DNA from 4 places in the Geodermatophilus sp. SYSU D00708 genome. Region 3 is predicted to be linked to each of the others. Evidence: riboswitches for the same ligand, from Rfam matches in the RefSeq annotation. Region 3 holds a riboswitch; each other region holds the start of a gene.

Region 1 (3,637 bases), on a different contig from region 3:
CCGTCGGCGTCGAGCGCCGGTGGCCGGTCACCGCCGGACAGCCGCCACGCCTGGAGCACGCCGCCGAACACGGCCGACTCCGGGGGCTGCGAGCACAGCAGCGGCACCGGCACGGCGTCGAGGAACGGCCGGTCGCGCAGGTGTCCCAGCCCGCGACCGGCGAGCACGACCGGCAGGAAACGGGCGGCGCTGAGCACCGCCGTCACGGGCAGCCGGGACATCCGCACCCGGTGCAGCTCGTCCCATACCGCCGCCGGTGGGGCGTCGATCCACTGCGCCTGGCGGGTGACGTGGTCGGCTGCCGGCACGACGTCCTCGAGGTCCACACGGCTCCCGTACCCGGCCGGCGAGCGCCGTGTGCACCCAGCGTGGTCTCGGACTGCGCGAGACCACGCTGAGTGCACAGGACGTCAGCTGGCCCGGCGGTCGGTGAGGGTCGGGTAGTCGGTGTAGCCCTCGGCGCCGGACGCGTAGAACAGGTGCGCCCGGATCTCGTTCTCCGGGTGCTCGCCGGCCCACCGCTCCACCAGGTCGGGGTTGGCGATGACCGGGCGGCCCACGGCGACGGCATCGGCGTGCGCGGCCTCGATGAGCGCCACCGCCTCCTCGCGCGTGGTGACCGTGCCGAACCCGCTGTTGGCGATCAGCGGGCCGCCGAAGCGCCGGCGCAGCTCCTGCACCAGGTCGCCGGCCGGCTCGCGGTGCAGCACCGACAGGTAGGCGAGACCCAGCGGGGCGAGCTGGTCGAGCAGCGCGCCATAGGTGGCGAGGACGTCGTCCCGGTCGGTCTCCAGGGCGTCCTGGATGCCGTGCTCGGGCGAGATCCGCAGGCCGACGCGGCCGGCGCCGATCGCCGCGGCCACCGCCGTCACCACTTGGACGACGAAGCGCGCCCGGTTCTCCGGGGAGCCGCCGTACTCGTCGGTCCGCAGGTTGGACGTCGGGGAGAGGAACTCGTGCAGCAGGTAGCCGTTGGCGCCGTGGATCTCCACGCCGTCCAGGCCGGCCTCGATCGCGCGGCGGGCGGCGGTGACGAAGTCCTGCACGGTCGCCCGGGCCTCGGCGACGGTCAGCGCGTGCGGCACCGGGTACGGCTGCTTGCCCTTCTCCGTGTGCCCCTCGCCGTTGATGGCGACGGCGCTGGGCGCGACCACGCGGCGGCCGCCGTTGACGTCGGGGTGGGTGACCCGGCCGCCGTGCATCACCTGCATCACGATCGTGCCGCCGCGGGCGTGCACCGCCTCGGCGACGCGGCGCCAGCCCTCGACCTGCTCGTCGGTGACGATGCCGGGCTGGCCGACGAACGCCTGCGACTCGTGGTTCGGGTAGGTGCCCTCGGTGATGATCAGGCCGACGCCGGCGCGCTGCCGGTAGTGCTCGACGACGAGGTCGCCCGGGACGCCGGACGCGCCGGAGCGCATGCGGGTGAGCGGGGCCATCACGACGCGGTTGGCGAGCTCGAGGTCGCCCAGGGTCACAGGGGAGAACAGGTCCACGAGGAGTTCGACGCCCGGACCGGAGCCGCCATTCCGGGCCGCGACCGTCACGGTGCTCACAGTGACGCGCGTCCCGCCGCAACGGCCATGTCGCAACTGAAGATCGGCGGCCGTCGAGTGGCGCGATGTACGTCGCGTTCGTACGGTGACCGTGTCCGGCCCTCGACGTCTCCCGAGCCCGGGGAGCCCGCGCCGGACGCCGCCGAGTCGCACCCACCGTGGTGGGCGCGAGCCGGGGACCCACCCGCACCACCCGGGGTGAGTCCCGCTCCCGGGTGCACCGGGAGCGGGTAGGGCACTCCCAGCCCGAACCCGTCAGCTGACCCGGTAGGCGGCCCGGGGAGAAACGGAGAACCACCGCGCCCTGGGGCCCGGAGCCCCCGCGCGCCCACAGGTCCGGGACCGTCGCGCTCCCGCCTGTCCATCCCAGGACCAGCCGCACGGCACGCACCGTCGGCCGACGGCTCCTCGCCGGGCGCCCGTGTCCGGCCGGTGCCGCGCGCCCAGCTGACGACACGCCGACGGCCCCGGCCGGTCCCGCACCATCGCCCCGGCGCCGTCGGTGCCGGGCGACCGCACAGCACGAGGAACACACATGCACAACCAGCACAACCAGCGCCCCCGCTCCCTGCACCGGCTCGCCGCCGCAGCCGGTCTGAGCCTGGCCCTCGCCCTCGCCCCCACCGGGGGTTCGGTCGCCCGGGCGGAGGGGGACCACTCCCTGGCCTCGATCGGGGCCTCGCAGAAGCAGGCCTACAAGAACCACGCCCTGGGCCAGGTCGGGGGCAACCGGACCCAGTTCGGCTGCCTCGACCAGCTGTGGGAGCGGGAGAGCGGGTGGAACCCCAACGCGCAGAACCCGACGAGCACCGCCTACGGCATCCCGCAGTTCCTCGACTCGACCTGGGCCATGACCGGCATCCGCAAGACCTCTGACCCCTACCGGCAGATCAAGGCGGGGCTGATCTACATCGGGAAGCGGTACGGCAGCCCCTGCGGGGCGTGGAGCCACCACCGGGCCCGCGGGTGGTACTGAGCCCGGGAACGCCGAGGGCCCTCTGCGCGCGCAGAGGGCCCTCGGGCCGGTCTCAGGCGGTGGCCATCGCCTCGGCGGTCAGCTCGACCGAGCGCAGCCGGCCCTCCGTGCCGGGGAACTGGTGCGCCACGATCAGCTCGTCGGCGTCGGCGTGCTTCGCGAAGCCCTGGAGGTACTCACGCACCTCGTCCGGGGTCCCGACGGCGGTGTGGGTGAGCATCGTGTCGACGTGCAGGCCCGCGCCGCCGTCGAGCAGCAGCTGCGTCTCGTCGTCCGACAGCGAGCGACCGCGGCCGAACAGCCCGACGGCCAGCGTCCGGCGGACGGCGGCGTAGGCCTCCTCGGCCGCCGCGCGGGTGTCGGCCGCGACGACGTTCACGCCGGCGACCACGTACGGCTCGGCGAGCTGCTCGGACGGCTTGAACTCGCGCCGGTAGGCCTCGACCGCGGGCTGGAGCATCGCCGGGGCGAAGTGTGACGCGAACGCGTAGGGCAGGCCGAGCGCGGCGGCCAGCGTCGCCCCGAACATCGACGAGCCCAGGACGTAGAGCGGCACGCGCGAGCCCTTGCCGGGGATCGCGTCGACCCCGGGCACCCGCGACTCGCCGGCCAGGTAGGCCTGCAGCTCGAGGACGTCCTGCGGGAAGCGGTCGGCCGAGCGCGGGTCCCGGCGCAGGGCGTACATCGTGTTCTGGTCCGAGCCCGGAGCCCGACCCAGGCCCAGGTCGATCCGGCCCGGGTACATCGCGTCGAGGGTGCCGAACTGCTCGGCGATGGTCAGCGGCGCGTGGTTGGGCAGCATGACGCCGCCGGCGCCGAGCCGGATGGACGACGTCTGCGCGCCGACGTGCGCGATCAGCACGCTCGTGGCCGACGACGCGATGTGCGGCATGTTGTGGTGCTCGGCGTACCAGACCCGGCGGTAGCCGGTCTGCTCCGCCCGCTGCGCGAGCGCGACGCTCGCGGCGATGCTGTCGGCTGCGGTCGACCCCTTGGCGATCGGCGCCAGGTCGAGGATGGACAGCGGGATGCTCATGACGGTGCCTCTTCCGTGGTGTTGTCACGAGCAACGGGTGGGGGACCGCCGTCCTTCCCGGGTGTGTCA
Region 2 (3,637 bases), on a different contig from region 3:
GCGAGGCGGCCCTCTCCCAGAGCGGCGACGAGCGCGGCCTCGTCGACCGTCGAGCCGCGGCCGACGTTGACCACGAAGGCGTGCGCCGGGAGCGCGGCCAGTCGGCCGGCGTCGAGGGCCCGGGTGGTGCCGGGGGTCGAGGGCAGCACCATGACCAGCACGTCGGTCCGCCCCAGCTCGGCGTCCAGGTCGTCCTCGGCGACGACGGCGAACCCGGAGCGCTCCCCCGCGCTGCGCGCCGCGCCCCGGACGGAGGCGCCCAGCTGGGCCAGCAGGGGCGCGAGGGTCTGCCCGATGGCGCCGAACCCCCAGATGAGCACGCGGGCGTCGATCAGGGTGGTGACCGCACCCTCGGGGTGCAGCGGCTGCAGGCCGCCCAGCTCGCGGGCCCAGCGGTGCTCCGCCTGCGCGCGGGCGGCCGCGGGCAGCCGGCGCACCAGCGCGAGCACCATCGCCAGGGCGTGCTCGGTCACCGTCGCGCTGTGCAGCCCCACCCCGGCGGTGACGACGACGTCCTCGGGGAAGCCGGCGGCGAGCACGGCGTCGGGTCCGGCCGCCAGCGTCTGCACCCAGCGCAGCCGCGGCATCCGGCCGGCGACGGCGGCGAGGTCGGCCGGGGCGTTGCCCCACACGACCAGCGCCTCGGCGTCCAGGTGCTCGTCGGGGACGGGGGCCGAGGCGTCGTAGGTGACGGCGCGGACGCCGTCGGGCAGGTCCGGCGCCAGCGGGACGGAGTCGGGCAGCAGCAGCTTCACGGGGGGCCTCTCGTCGCAGGTCAGGCGGCGACCGGGCGCCGCCCCGGGACGGCGTCGTCCTCGAGGCGCAGGTCGCGGCCACGGGTCTCCGGCGACAGCAGCATGGCGACGGCGGAGATCCCGATCATCCCCATCGTGTAGACCGCGACCGGCCACCAGCTGCCCGACGCCCAGGTGATCAGCGCGGAGGAGACCAGCGGTGCGATGCCGCGCCCGAAGACCGAGGAGAACTCGCGGGCCAACGAGATGCCGGCGTAGCGGTAACGGGCGCCGAACACCTCCGCGTAGAACGCGCCCTGGCTGCCCACGCCGAGGGCGGCCCGCCGGAGGTCGGCCTGGTCGACGGGGTGGTCGTCGGTCTCGAGCGATGCTCGGGAGGTGCTCACGGGAACTCCTGCCGGTGGAGGCCTGCAGGCACATGGCACACCCGGACACCCGGCGCCGCCACCGCAGGGCGGCCGCCGGTCGTCCCGCGGAGCGGGCGTCAGCCCCGGTAGTTCACGTGGACGTGGTCGAAGTGGTTGGCCGTCACGCCGCCGCGGTCGGCCATCGGCTCGAAGGACCCGTTCGGCGACTGCAGGATCCGCTGCTCCCAGATGAGGTACTCCACGCCGAGCTCGGCCCAGTGGTCGCGGTGGTACTGGACGATGGCGTCGCCCAGGGCCGCGTCGGTCAGGACCATGTAGTCCACGGCCAGGCCGGAGGGGTGGCCGTGCGGGTCGGTCGCGCTGGCGCGGGTGCCGCCCAGGGTGATGTCGGCGGCGCCCGGCACGTTCGAGACGACGGCGTTGGCGGCGGCCTGCGCGGCCGGCTTGATGCTCCCGGCGGTGTTGGTGATCCGCGCGACCGCGCCCGGGGCCGCCGCGCGCGCCGGGGCGGCGGCCGCCGGTGCGGGGGCGGCGGGTGCGGCCTGCTCGGCGGCAGCGGCGGCTTCGGCCTCGGCGGCTGCTCGCGCGGCGGCCTCGGCCTCGGCGGCGGCCCGGGCGGCGGCCTCGGCCTCGGCCTGCTGCCGGTCCCGCGCGGCCTGGTCGGCGGCGGCCTGCGCCTGCTGCGCGGCGGTCTGCTCGGCCTCGCGGGAGGCGCGGCTGGCGGCGAGGTCCTCGAGCGGCTGCAGGTCCGGAGCCGCGTCGACCCGCGCCGGGGCGGACTGGGCGCTGAGCCCGAGCTCCGCGGCGACGCTGACCGACTCCGACGCGCCGGCCTCCGCCTGCGCGGCCGGCTCGACGCCGATGAGGGCGTTGGCCAGGACGGCGCCGGCGACGGCGGTGCCCAGGAGCAGCGCCGGACGGCGGCGCGAGCGGGGCTTCCCGCGGCGGTCTGCGCGGGAGGAGGTGGTGGTGCGGGGGTCCATGGGGTGTTGCTCCGAGGTGTGCGAGCGCAGCGGCACCACGGCGGGGCGCGGGCTGCGGCGGGGAGGTCGGGCGGGGGGCGGCGGCGGTCCGGGCGGGCCGGTCCGCGGCACTCCGGGGGACGGCGGGGGCGCCGGTCGAGCGAGGGTGCTCGGGGGTGCGGCGGGTGCGGGCCCGGGACGGCCGCGTGCGGTCAGGTGCGCCGGCGCGCCCGGTACCGGAGCGACGAGGGGCGTCCAGCAGCGCAGGGGCACGCCATGCGGCGGCTCTCCGTTCTTCCGTGAGCCGCCTACCGAGTTAGCTGACGGGTTCGGGCGGGAAGCAGCCCTACCGGCCCCGGGCACGTGGCCCGGAGCGGATTCACCCCAGTACTGCGGTGGGTCCCCGGCTCGCCCCGGAGGGCGACTCGGCGGCGTCCGCCGGCTTCCCCGGAGGGGGACGTGACGACCGGGCGGACCCACCGACAGTAACCGGCGTTATGCGTTTGTGACAATCGCGCGCCGACGATTCGTCGGGTGATGCGTGTCGCGCCTTCCCCGCCCGACGGTCGGAGCTGGTACGCGCCGTCGATCCGCGTGCGCGGGGCCGCCCGCGCCGTGCGTGCACGTACCGCGGTGGTCGGTGCCCGCAGGACGCGGTAGGTGCACACCCCGTCGTCGGGGCCGCGGGAAGGGTCGCGGGAAGGGCCGGAACGCCGCCCTATGGTGGGGCCGTGGAGGTCTGGTTCAACCCGTCCTGCTCCAAGTGCCGCGCCGCGCGGGCCCAGCTGGAGGAGGCCGGCGTCGAGTACACGCTGCGCCGTTACCTTGACGACCCGCCGACCGAGGACGAGCTGCGCGCCGCGCTGGCCGCCCTCTCCCTCGAGCCGTGGGACGTCACGCGGATGTCCGAGCCGCTCGCCCGCGAGCTGGGCCTGGCGGACCGGCCGCGGGACGCCGACGCGTGGATCCGCCTGCTCGCCGAGCACCCGCGGCTCATCCAGCGCCCGCTGGTGCTCACCGACGACGGCCGGGCGTGGATCGCCCGTGACGACCAGACCCTCACCGAGGTGGTCGCGGCCGGACGGCGCCCCGGCCAGGACGGCTGAGCCCGGTCGGCGCTACCGGCCCAGCAGCCGCCGCAGCCCCGTCACGGGTGCGCGCAGCGACCACCACGCCAGCCGCACCGGCACGCCGGCCGCGGCCCGGGCCCCGCGCACGCACAGGCGCCGCAGATCGGCGTACTCGGCGGGCCGCGGACGGTTCGCCGCAGCGGGCCGTGGGCCCGCGGCGGGCGCGGCCTCGTCGGGGGGCGGCGTCGCCGGGACGATCAGGTCGACCGTCGTCCGCCGCCGGGGCGCCCGCAGCGACTCGAACGACGGGATGGGCGGCGGCGTGGGCGCGTCGTCGTCGGCCTCGATGCCGGCGGCGACCGCCTCGGTGTGCACCTCGGCCTCCGAGGGGGCCGTGCGGGGCACGCGGGCGACCGGCTCGGGGACGACGGTGCGGATCGCGGCGATCAGGCCCGGGCCGAGCCCGTCGATCGCGGCGAGCT
Region 3 (3,637 bases):
GACGTGCTCGGCGGCGGTCTCGGCGGTCACGCGGGCGACCCTATCCGCGACGCGGGGTCACGGCAGGCGCCAGACCGTCGTCCGCCGCAGACCGGGGCCCTCCGTCTCGGGGATCTCGTACACCGCCTCGGCGACCAGCCGGTCGTGCGGCAGGTACGGCCGGCCCGGGTCGCCCACGTGGACCTCGACCCCGCGGGCGCGGGCGCGGTCGAGGAAGGGCAGCACCCGCTCGGTCATACCGCGGTCGTAGCAGACGTCCCCGGCCAGGACGACGTCGATGCCGCGGAGGTCGCGGCCGAGCACGTCGCCGGTCACGCTGACCCCCGGGACGCCGTTGAGCCCGGCGTTGACGCCGATCGCCGTCCGGCTGAACGGGTCGACGTCGCTGGCCAGCACCGAGCGGGCGCCGGCCAGCCGGGCGGCGATGGCGACCAGCCCGCTGCCCGAGCCCAGGTCGAGCACCGCACGCCCGGCCACCACTGCCGGCCGGTCGAGCACGAACCGTGCCAGGGCCTGCCCGCCCGGCCAGGCCGCGGCCCAGAACGGCGGGGCCTCACCGGCGCCGCCGTCGGCCTCCATCGCCTCCCACAGGGCGACGACGTCGTCGGCCACGTGCAGCCGGACCTCCGGGACGCAGGTCGGTCGCCGGACCTGGGTGTGGGCGCGGACGAACCGGGACGGGACGAGTCTCACGCCTGGGAGTCCACCACCCGCGTCGCGTCCGGCGATCGCGGCTCCCGGCGGGGCAGGTGGTCGCGGCACCACCGCTCGCAGTCGGCCAGCAGGTTGCCGGTCGAGATCGGCCGGTCCCACGCGGCCGGCAGCTCACGAGGCGCCCGCCCGGGTGGCCGGGCGGCGTCCCCGGGCCCGGGAGCCTGCTCGACGGAACGCCGGCCCACGCTGCGTCTCCCTGGTGTCGGCGTCGGTGGACCCACCGACGGTGTCTCGCTCGCGACCGTCCCGTCGCCGACGGGAGCCGGACACCAGGGTGCCCCAGCCCCCGGACGCCGAGAGCCGCACCCCTCCCCCTGGGAGGCGTGCGGCTCTCGGTGCGCGTCGCGGACGACGCTCCTGCTGTTGCCCGTCCCGGACCCGGGACGGGGTGCCGGCTCAGTACCAGCCGGTGGACTGCGAGTGCGCCCAGGCGCCGCACGGCGAGCCGTAGCGCTTGTCGATGTAGATCAGCCCGGCGTCGATCTGGCGGTAGCCGTCGGAGGTCTTGGCGATCCCGGTGCCGGCCCAGGTCGAGTCGAGGAACTGCGGGATGCCGTAGGCGGTGCTGGAGGGGTTCTGCGCGTTGGGGTTCCAGCCGCTCTCCTTGCCCCACAGCTTCTCGAGGCAGGAGAACTGGTCGGCGCTGCCGACCTTGCTCATCGCGTAGTCCTTGAACGACCCGCCGCCGGCCGGGGCGGCCGCGGCGCGGGCGGGGGCGGGGGCGGCGGCCTGTGCGGCCTGCGCGGCCTGCTCAGCCGCCTGGCGCTCGGCGGCCTCGCGGGCGGCCTGCTCGGCCGCAGCCTTCTCGGCGGCGGCCTTCTCGGCGGCGGCCTTCTCGGCGGCCTGGCGGTCGAGCTCGGCCTGGTCCGCCGCGGCCTGCGCCTGGGCGGCGCTCGCCTGGGCGGCCTCGCGCTCGCTGCGCGACGCGGTGAGCTCCTCGAGCGGGGCGAGGTCGTCCGACGGCGCCGCGGCGGAGGAGCCGGTGAGGCCCAGCTGCTCGGCGACGCTCGTGGACGCGCTCACCGTCGCGGCGTCGGCCTCGGCGGCCGGCTGACCGGTGGTCAGCACGCTGACCGCGACGGCACCGGCAGCGGCGGTGGCCAGCAGGATCGCCGGACGGCGACCCCGGGTCGGCAGCCGCAGCCGGCGGCGGGCGGTGGGCTCGGTGGCGAGCTCGGCGGGGAGTTCGGCGGTGGCGGGCTCGGCGGCGGCGAGCTCCAGGGTGGCCGGCTCGGTGCGGACGGTGTCGGCGTCGGCCGGGCGGAGGTCGTGCGACGTGCGGCGGGACATCGGGTGTGGTGCTCCGGGGGCGTGAGGGCGCGCGCGGGACCGGTCCTCGCCTGAGCGAGGACAGCCCGGTGCTGTGGTCGGTGGGGGTGCCGGGCGCGGTCAGCGAGGGACGCGCGGGCGCCGGCGGTCGCGGGCTGGCGGGGTCAGCGGGCCGAGGAGGAAGCGCGAGGGGCGCGCGGCCGGGTGACCCTGCGGGCCTCGAGGGCCCGTGGGTGAGGCAAGCGAGTGCTCTCCGTTCCTTCCGTGGCCGCCTACCGAGTTAGCTGACGGGTTCGGGCGGGAAGGTGCCCTACCTGTCCTCCGAGCGAGGCTCGGCGGGCAGGACTCACCCCAGTACTGCGGTGGGTCCCCGGCTCGCGCCCGCAGCGGTGCGGACACGACTCGGCGGCGTCCAGCCAGGCTCCCGGGATGGGAGACTCGACCGACCGGACGTCAGCCACCGTAGGGGCCGTTACCGTCCCGTGACAATCCCAGCGGTCACATCCGTTGCGTGAGGTACCTCGCGCGCGGGTGTTGCCCGCGGCGGAATAGCCAGGCCGTGGCACTGTTGCACCCAGCAGTAGTTGCGCTCTCAATCACCTGGAGCACGAGATGCAGTTCGGGATCTTCTCGGTCAGCGACATCACGACCGACCCCACGACCGGGCGCACGCCCACCGAGGGTGAGCGGATCAAGGCGGTCCTCCGGATCGCGCAGAAGGCCGAGGAGGTCGGGCTCGACGTGTTCGCCCTCGGCGAGCACCACAACCCGCCGTTCTTCTCGTCCTCCCCCACCACGACGCTGGCGCACGTCGCCGCGCGGACGAGCACCCTGCAGCTGTCGACGGCGACCACGCTGATCACCACCAACGACCCGGTGAAGATCGCCGAGGACTACGCGATGCTGCAGCACCTCGCCGACGGCCGCGTCGACCTCATGATGGGCCGCGGCAACACCGGCCCGGTCTACCCGTGGTTCGGGCAGGACATCCGCAACGGCATCCCGCTGGCGGTGGAGAACTACGCGCTGCTGCGCCGGCTGTGGGACGAGGACGTCGTCGACTGGTCCGGTCAGTTCCGCACCCCGCTGCAGGGCTTCACCTCCACCCCGCGGCCGCTGGACGGCGTCCCGCCGTTCGTCTGGCACGGCTCGATCCGCTCCCCGCAGATCGCCGAGCAGGCCGCTTACTACGGCGACGGCTTCTTCCACAACCACATCTTCTGGCCGAAGGAGCACACCCAGCGGATGGTCGAGTTCTACCGCCGCCGCTTCGAGCACCACGGCCACGGCGCCGCCGACCAGGCGATCGTGGGCCTGGGCGGGCAGGTGTTCATGCGGAAGAACAGCCAGGACGCCGTGAACGAGTTCCGGCCGTACTTCGACAACGCGCCCGTCTACGGCCACGGCCCCTCGCTGGAGGACTTCTCCCGGGAGACGCCGCTGACCGTGGGCAGCCCGCAGCAGGTCATCGAGCGCACCCTCGGCTTCCGGGACTACGTCGGCGACTACCAGCGGCAGCTGTTCCTGGTCGACCACGCCGGCCTGCCGCTGAAGACCGTGCTCGAGCAGCTGGACATCCTCGGCGAGGAGGTCGTGCCGGTGCTCCGCCGCGAGTTCGCTGCGCTCAAGCCGGCGCACGTGCCCGACGCCCCCA
Region 4 (3,637 bases), on a different contig from region 3:
CCGAGATCGCGGTGGAGACGGCGACGTCGCGGAACCACAGCGCCCAGCTGCGGGTGGACAGCCCGTACCGGTGCCGCACCGTCTCCCCGTACGCGGCGAACGCGAGGGTGACCAGGCGGCCGGCCACCACGAGGGCGACCGTGCCGAGCAGCACCTGCCAGGCCCAGCCGCCGCCCAGCGGCCGGGCGACCGCGGTCACCAGCCCGCGGCCCAGCGGGGTCAGCGCCAGGACCGCGGACGCCACGAGGCTCAGCACCAGGGAGGCGAGGGAGGCCGGCCGGAGGGACGCGGCGAAGGACTCCGCCCGCTCGGCGACCCCCGGCGGCAGGCCCGCCCCCGGGCGGACCGGTGTGCGTCCCCCGGGCGGGTCGGGCAGCAGCGTCCACGGCGTCCGGACGACGATGACGACGACGAGCGCCACCCCGAGGACCACCGCGACCAGCAGCGCGGCCCGGCGGGCGCTCACCCGGCCGATCCTAGGAGGACCACCTGCCCCCCACCGTGTAAGGACCCCGTCCTCCTCACCCTTCGCCAGCTCAGGGCGGGACCCGGGACGGGGCCGGCGGCGGCCCGGCAGGGGGCCGCGGGGGTCCGGGGCGGGGCGCCAGCTGGCCCCGACAGGGGGCCGGACGCGCGTCGGGCCGGTGACCTCCGGGAGGTCACCGGCCCGCTGCCCTGCCGCCGGTCGCTAGGCGATGCGGCGCATGGCGGTGATGCCGCCCATCGAGTCCACGCCGACCACCTTGACCGGCTGGCCCGACGTGGAGGCGTGCACCATCTGGCCGTTGCCGATGTACATCGCCACGTGGCTGACCGGGCTGTAGTAGAAGATCAGGTCGCCCGGCTGCAGGTCGGCGCGGGACACCGCGCGGCCCATCGTCGACTGCATGCGGCTGGAGTGCGGCAGGCTGATCCCCGCCGCGGCGTACGCGTACTGGGTCAGGCCGGAGCAGTCGAAGGCGTTCGGCCCACCGGCGCCCCAGACGTAGGGGTCCCCGACCTGGGCGAGCGCGGTGTCGACGGCGGCCTGGGCCGAACCGCTGGCGGCGGGCGCCGGCGCGGGCGCGGCCACGGCCTGGCCGGCGTGGGCCGTGACGACCTCCTGCTGCTGCGGAGCCGACAGCGCCGCGTACTGCGCCTGGTAGTCGGCGATGTCCGCCTCGAGCTGCGCCTGGCGGGCGGTGACGTCGTCCAGGGTCGCCTGCGCCTGGACCCGGGCGGCGTCGGCCTCCTGCTGGGCCCGCTCGGCCGCGGCGGCGCTCTCGGCCACGTCGGCCAGGACGTCGTTGGTGTGGCCGGCGATCGCGTCGAGGGTGGCCAGCGACGACACGAAGTCCTCGGGCGAGTCGCTGGTCAACAGCAGGTCCAGCTCGTGCATCCCGTCACCGCTGGTGAACGCGGTGCGGGCGACCTGGCGGATCTGGCCGTCGAGGGCGCCGAGCTGCTCGCGGGCCGCCGCGGCTGCCTGGTCAGCGGCCTCGACCGCGGCCTGCTGCTGGGCCAGCGCCTCGCGGGCGTCGTTGACCTGCTCGGTGACGACCTCGAGGTCGTGTCCGGCCTGTGCGACGAGCTGGGCCGCCTGGGCGGCGCTCGCGGCGCGCTCCGGATCCGCGGCGGCGGTCCCCGGCAGGAGGGTGAGGGCGAGGGTCGCGGTGGCGCCCACGACGAGCCCGCGGCCGAGGCGGCGGGGCAGCGTCGGGCGGCGGAAGGCCACCGGGAGGTCGGAGTGGATCTGGTCGAGCGCATGCCCCAGGGCAGGGCGGGGGGTCGCCACGGTCGGCGGCTCTCCGTTTCTTCCTCAGCAACCGCCTACCGAGTTAGCTGACGGGTTCGGGCTGGGAAGACGTGCCCTATCTCTGCGCGCCGGCGGGCCGGCGCGTGTGCCCCGGCGGACCGGCGCACGCGAGAACTCACCCCAGTGCTGCGGTGGGTCCCCGGTTCCCCCTCGGCGCCACGGGGACGCGTCGGGCGATTCGGCGGTGCCCGGCCGAGGTCACCTCTCTGCGGGCGACGACCACCCGGTCGGACCGGCTCACCGTACGGGCGTGATGAAGTTGTGACAAATGGGGCCAGCGGGAACTGTGGGGACATCCACAGGATCGCCCGGCCCGACACGCCGCCGGGATGGACCCCGCGCCCGCCTGCGGGTGACCCGGCCGCACGGGCCGGGTCACCCGGTGCGCCGCCGGCCCCGCCCGGCCCCACCCGACCGCTCTTCCGGCTCGGCCTGGTGCCGCAGCGGCGGCACGAGACCACCCTCGGCCAGGGCCCTCACGGCGCGACGCTCCACCTCGTCGAACTCCACGACGACGCCCGGGCCCGGGACGACGCCGTCCCCGGTCGCGTCCGCGCCGCGCCGCGCGGTCATCGGCACGACGGTCGGGTCCTCGGTCCGCCAGCCCGGCGGCGCCCCCAGCAGCACGGTGACGACGCAGTCGGCACAGCCGGTGCCCCGCACGGTGCAGGTCTCGCAGTCGATCAACATGGCCCACTCCTCACCCGGCCGACCCCGGTCGTGGAGGCCCTCCATGGCCTCGGTCGGTCCGGCTGGCACGGTAGGGACGGCCACCGACAGTTCCGTGCGCCCGCGCGGTGCCCGCCGTCCGCGCGGCGTCCCGGGGCGGTCGCGATCCGGCCGGGACCCGGCGCGCGTCCCCGGGACTGTCACTGGCCCGACCTACCGTCCGCCCCGTGCCGTCCTCCCTTCCCCGGCAGGTGCCGCTCTCCCCCGCCCACCTGGCCGGGACGGCCGCGCGAGCCGCGGCGGGCCTCCCCCGCTACGAGCAGGCCACCATCGACGAGCTGGGCACCCCGCTCGCGGAGGTGACGTTCGTCGTCGTCGACCTGGAGACCACCGGGGGCTCCCCGAAGGACAGCGCGATAACCGAGATCGGCGCGGTGAAGGTCCGCGGCGGCCGGGTCCTCGGAGAGTTCCAGACCCTCGTCGACCCGGGCTGCGCGATCCCGCCCTACATCAGCGTGCTGACCGGCATCACCACGACGATGGTCGCGGCCGCCCCCCGCATCGGCGCGGTGCTGCCCAGCTTCCTGGAGTTCGCCCGGGGTGCCGTCCTCGTCGCCCACAACGCCCCGTTCGACCTGGGCTTCCTCAAGGCGGCCTGCGCGGAGAACGGCATCCCCTGGCCCGCGGCGGCCTCGGTCGACACCGCCGTCCTGGCCCGCCGGCTGCTCACCCGCGACGAGGTGCCCAACTGCAAGCTGGCCACCCTCGCGCCGTTCTTCCGCGCCGACGCCGAACCGTGCCACCGCGCCCTGGCCGACGCCCGCGCCACGGTCGACGTGCTGCACGGCCTCTTCGAGCGGCTGGGTCCCCTCGGCATCACCACGCTGGAGGAGCTCACCACCCTCAGCCGCCAGGTCGACCCGGAGCGGCTGCGCAAGCGCCACCTGGCCGACGCCGTCCCGACCGGCCCGGGGGTCTACGTGTTCCGCGGCCCGCGGGACGAGCCGCTCTACGTCGGGACGTCGAACGACCTGCGCAGCCGGGTGCGCAGCTACTTCACCGCCGCCGAGCAGCGCAGCCGGATCACCGAGATGGTCGCGCTGGCCCGGCGGGTCGACGCGATCCCCTGCGCGCACGACCTCGAGGCCGCCGTCCGGGAGCTGCGGCTCATCG

What was found. A riboswitch is a leader RNA that binds a small molecule or an ion and turns the genes downstream of it on or off. The one in region 3 is predicted to bind cyclic di-AMP.
Region 1: another riboswitch for cyclic di-AMP. It lies ahead of ACI79D_RS08180 (aggregation-promoting factor C-terminal-like domain-containing protein); the one in region 3 lies ahead of ACI79D_RS05840 (aggregation-promoting factor C-terminal-like domain-containing protein).
Region 2: another riboswitch for cyclic di-AMP. It lies ahead of ACI79D_RS02280 (hypothetical protein); the one in region 3 lies ahead of ACI79D_RS05840 (aggregation-promoting factor C-terminal-like domain-containing protein).
Region 4: another riboswitch for cyclic di-AMP. It lies ahead of ACI79D_RS20555 (C40 family peptidase); the one in region 3 lies ahead of ACI79D_RS05840 (aggregation-promoting factor C-terminal-like domain-containing protein).

What each region holds. Positions count from the first base shown of each region.
Region 1 is NZ_JBJGYS010000007.1:30,583-34,219, forward strand. It holds gene ACI79D_RS08170 (hypothetical protein) at 1-326, opposite strand, end outside; gene ACI79D_RS08175 (alkene reductase) at 411-1,547, opposite strand; cyclic di-AMP (ydaO/yuaA leader) riboswitch at 1,687-1,845, shown strand; gene ACI79D_RS08180 (aggregation-promoting factor C-terminal-like domain-containing protein) at 2,092-2,532, shown strand; gene ACI79D_RS08185 (LLM class flavin-dependent oxidoreductase) at 2,585-3,568, opposite strand; gene ACI79D_RS08190 (dihydrofolate reductase family protein) at 3,635-3,637, opposite strand, start outside.
Region 2 is NZ_JBJGYS010000002.1:83,196-86,832, reverse strand. It holds gene ACI79D_RS02290 (phosphoglycerate dehydrogenase) at 1-755, opposite strand, end outside; gene ACI79D_RS02285 (hypothetical protein) at 776-1,141, opposite strand; gene ACI79D_RS02280 (hypothetical protein) at 1,240-2,106, opposite strand; cyclic di-AMP (ydaO/yuaA leader) riboswitch at 2,376-2,526, opposite strand; gene ACI79D_RS02275 (ArsC/Spx/MgsR family protein) at 2,817-3,191, shown strand; gene ACI79D_RS02270 (hypothetical protein) at 3,204-3,637, opposite strand, start outside.
Region 3 is NZ_JBJGYS010000004.1:182,082-185,718, reverse strand. It holds gene ACI79D_RS05855 (flavin-containing monooxygenase) at 1-30, opposite strand, end outside; gene ACI79D_RS05850 (class I SAM-dependent methyltransferase) at 58-693, opposite strand; gene ACI79D_RS05845 (hypothetical protein) at 690-899, opposite strand; gene ACI79D_RS05840 (aggregation-promoting factor C-terminal-like domain-containing protein) at 1,111-2,004, opposite strand; cyclic di-AMP (ydaO/yuaA leader) riboswitch at 2,238-2,401, opposite strand; gene ACI79D_RS05835 (LLM class flavin-dependent oxidoreductase) at 2,596-3,637, shown strand, end outside.
Region 4 is NZ_JBJGYS010000030.1:10,814-14,450, forward strand. It holds gene ACI79D_RS20550 (M48 family metallopeptidase) at 1-466, opposite strand, end outside; gene ACI79D_RS20555 (C40 family peptidase) at 689-1,774, opposite strand; cyclic di-AMP (ydaO/yuaA leader) riboswitch at 1,791-1,961, opposite strand; gene ACI79D_RS20560 (hypothetical protein) at 2,171-2,485, opposite strand; gene ACI79D_RS20565 (DEDD exonuclease domain-containing protein) at 2,692-3,637, shown strand, end outside.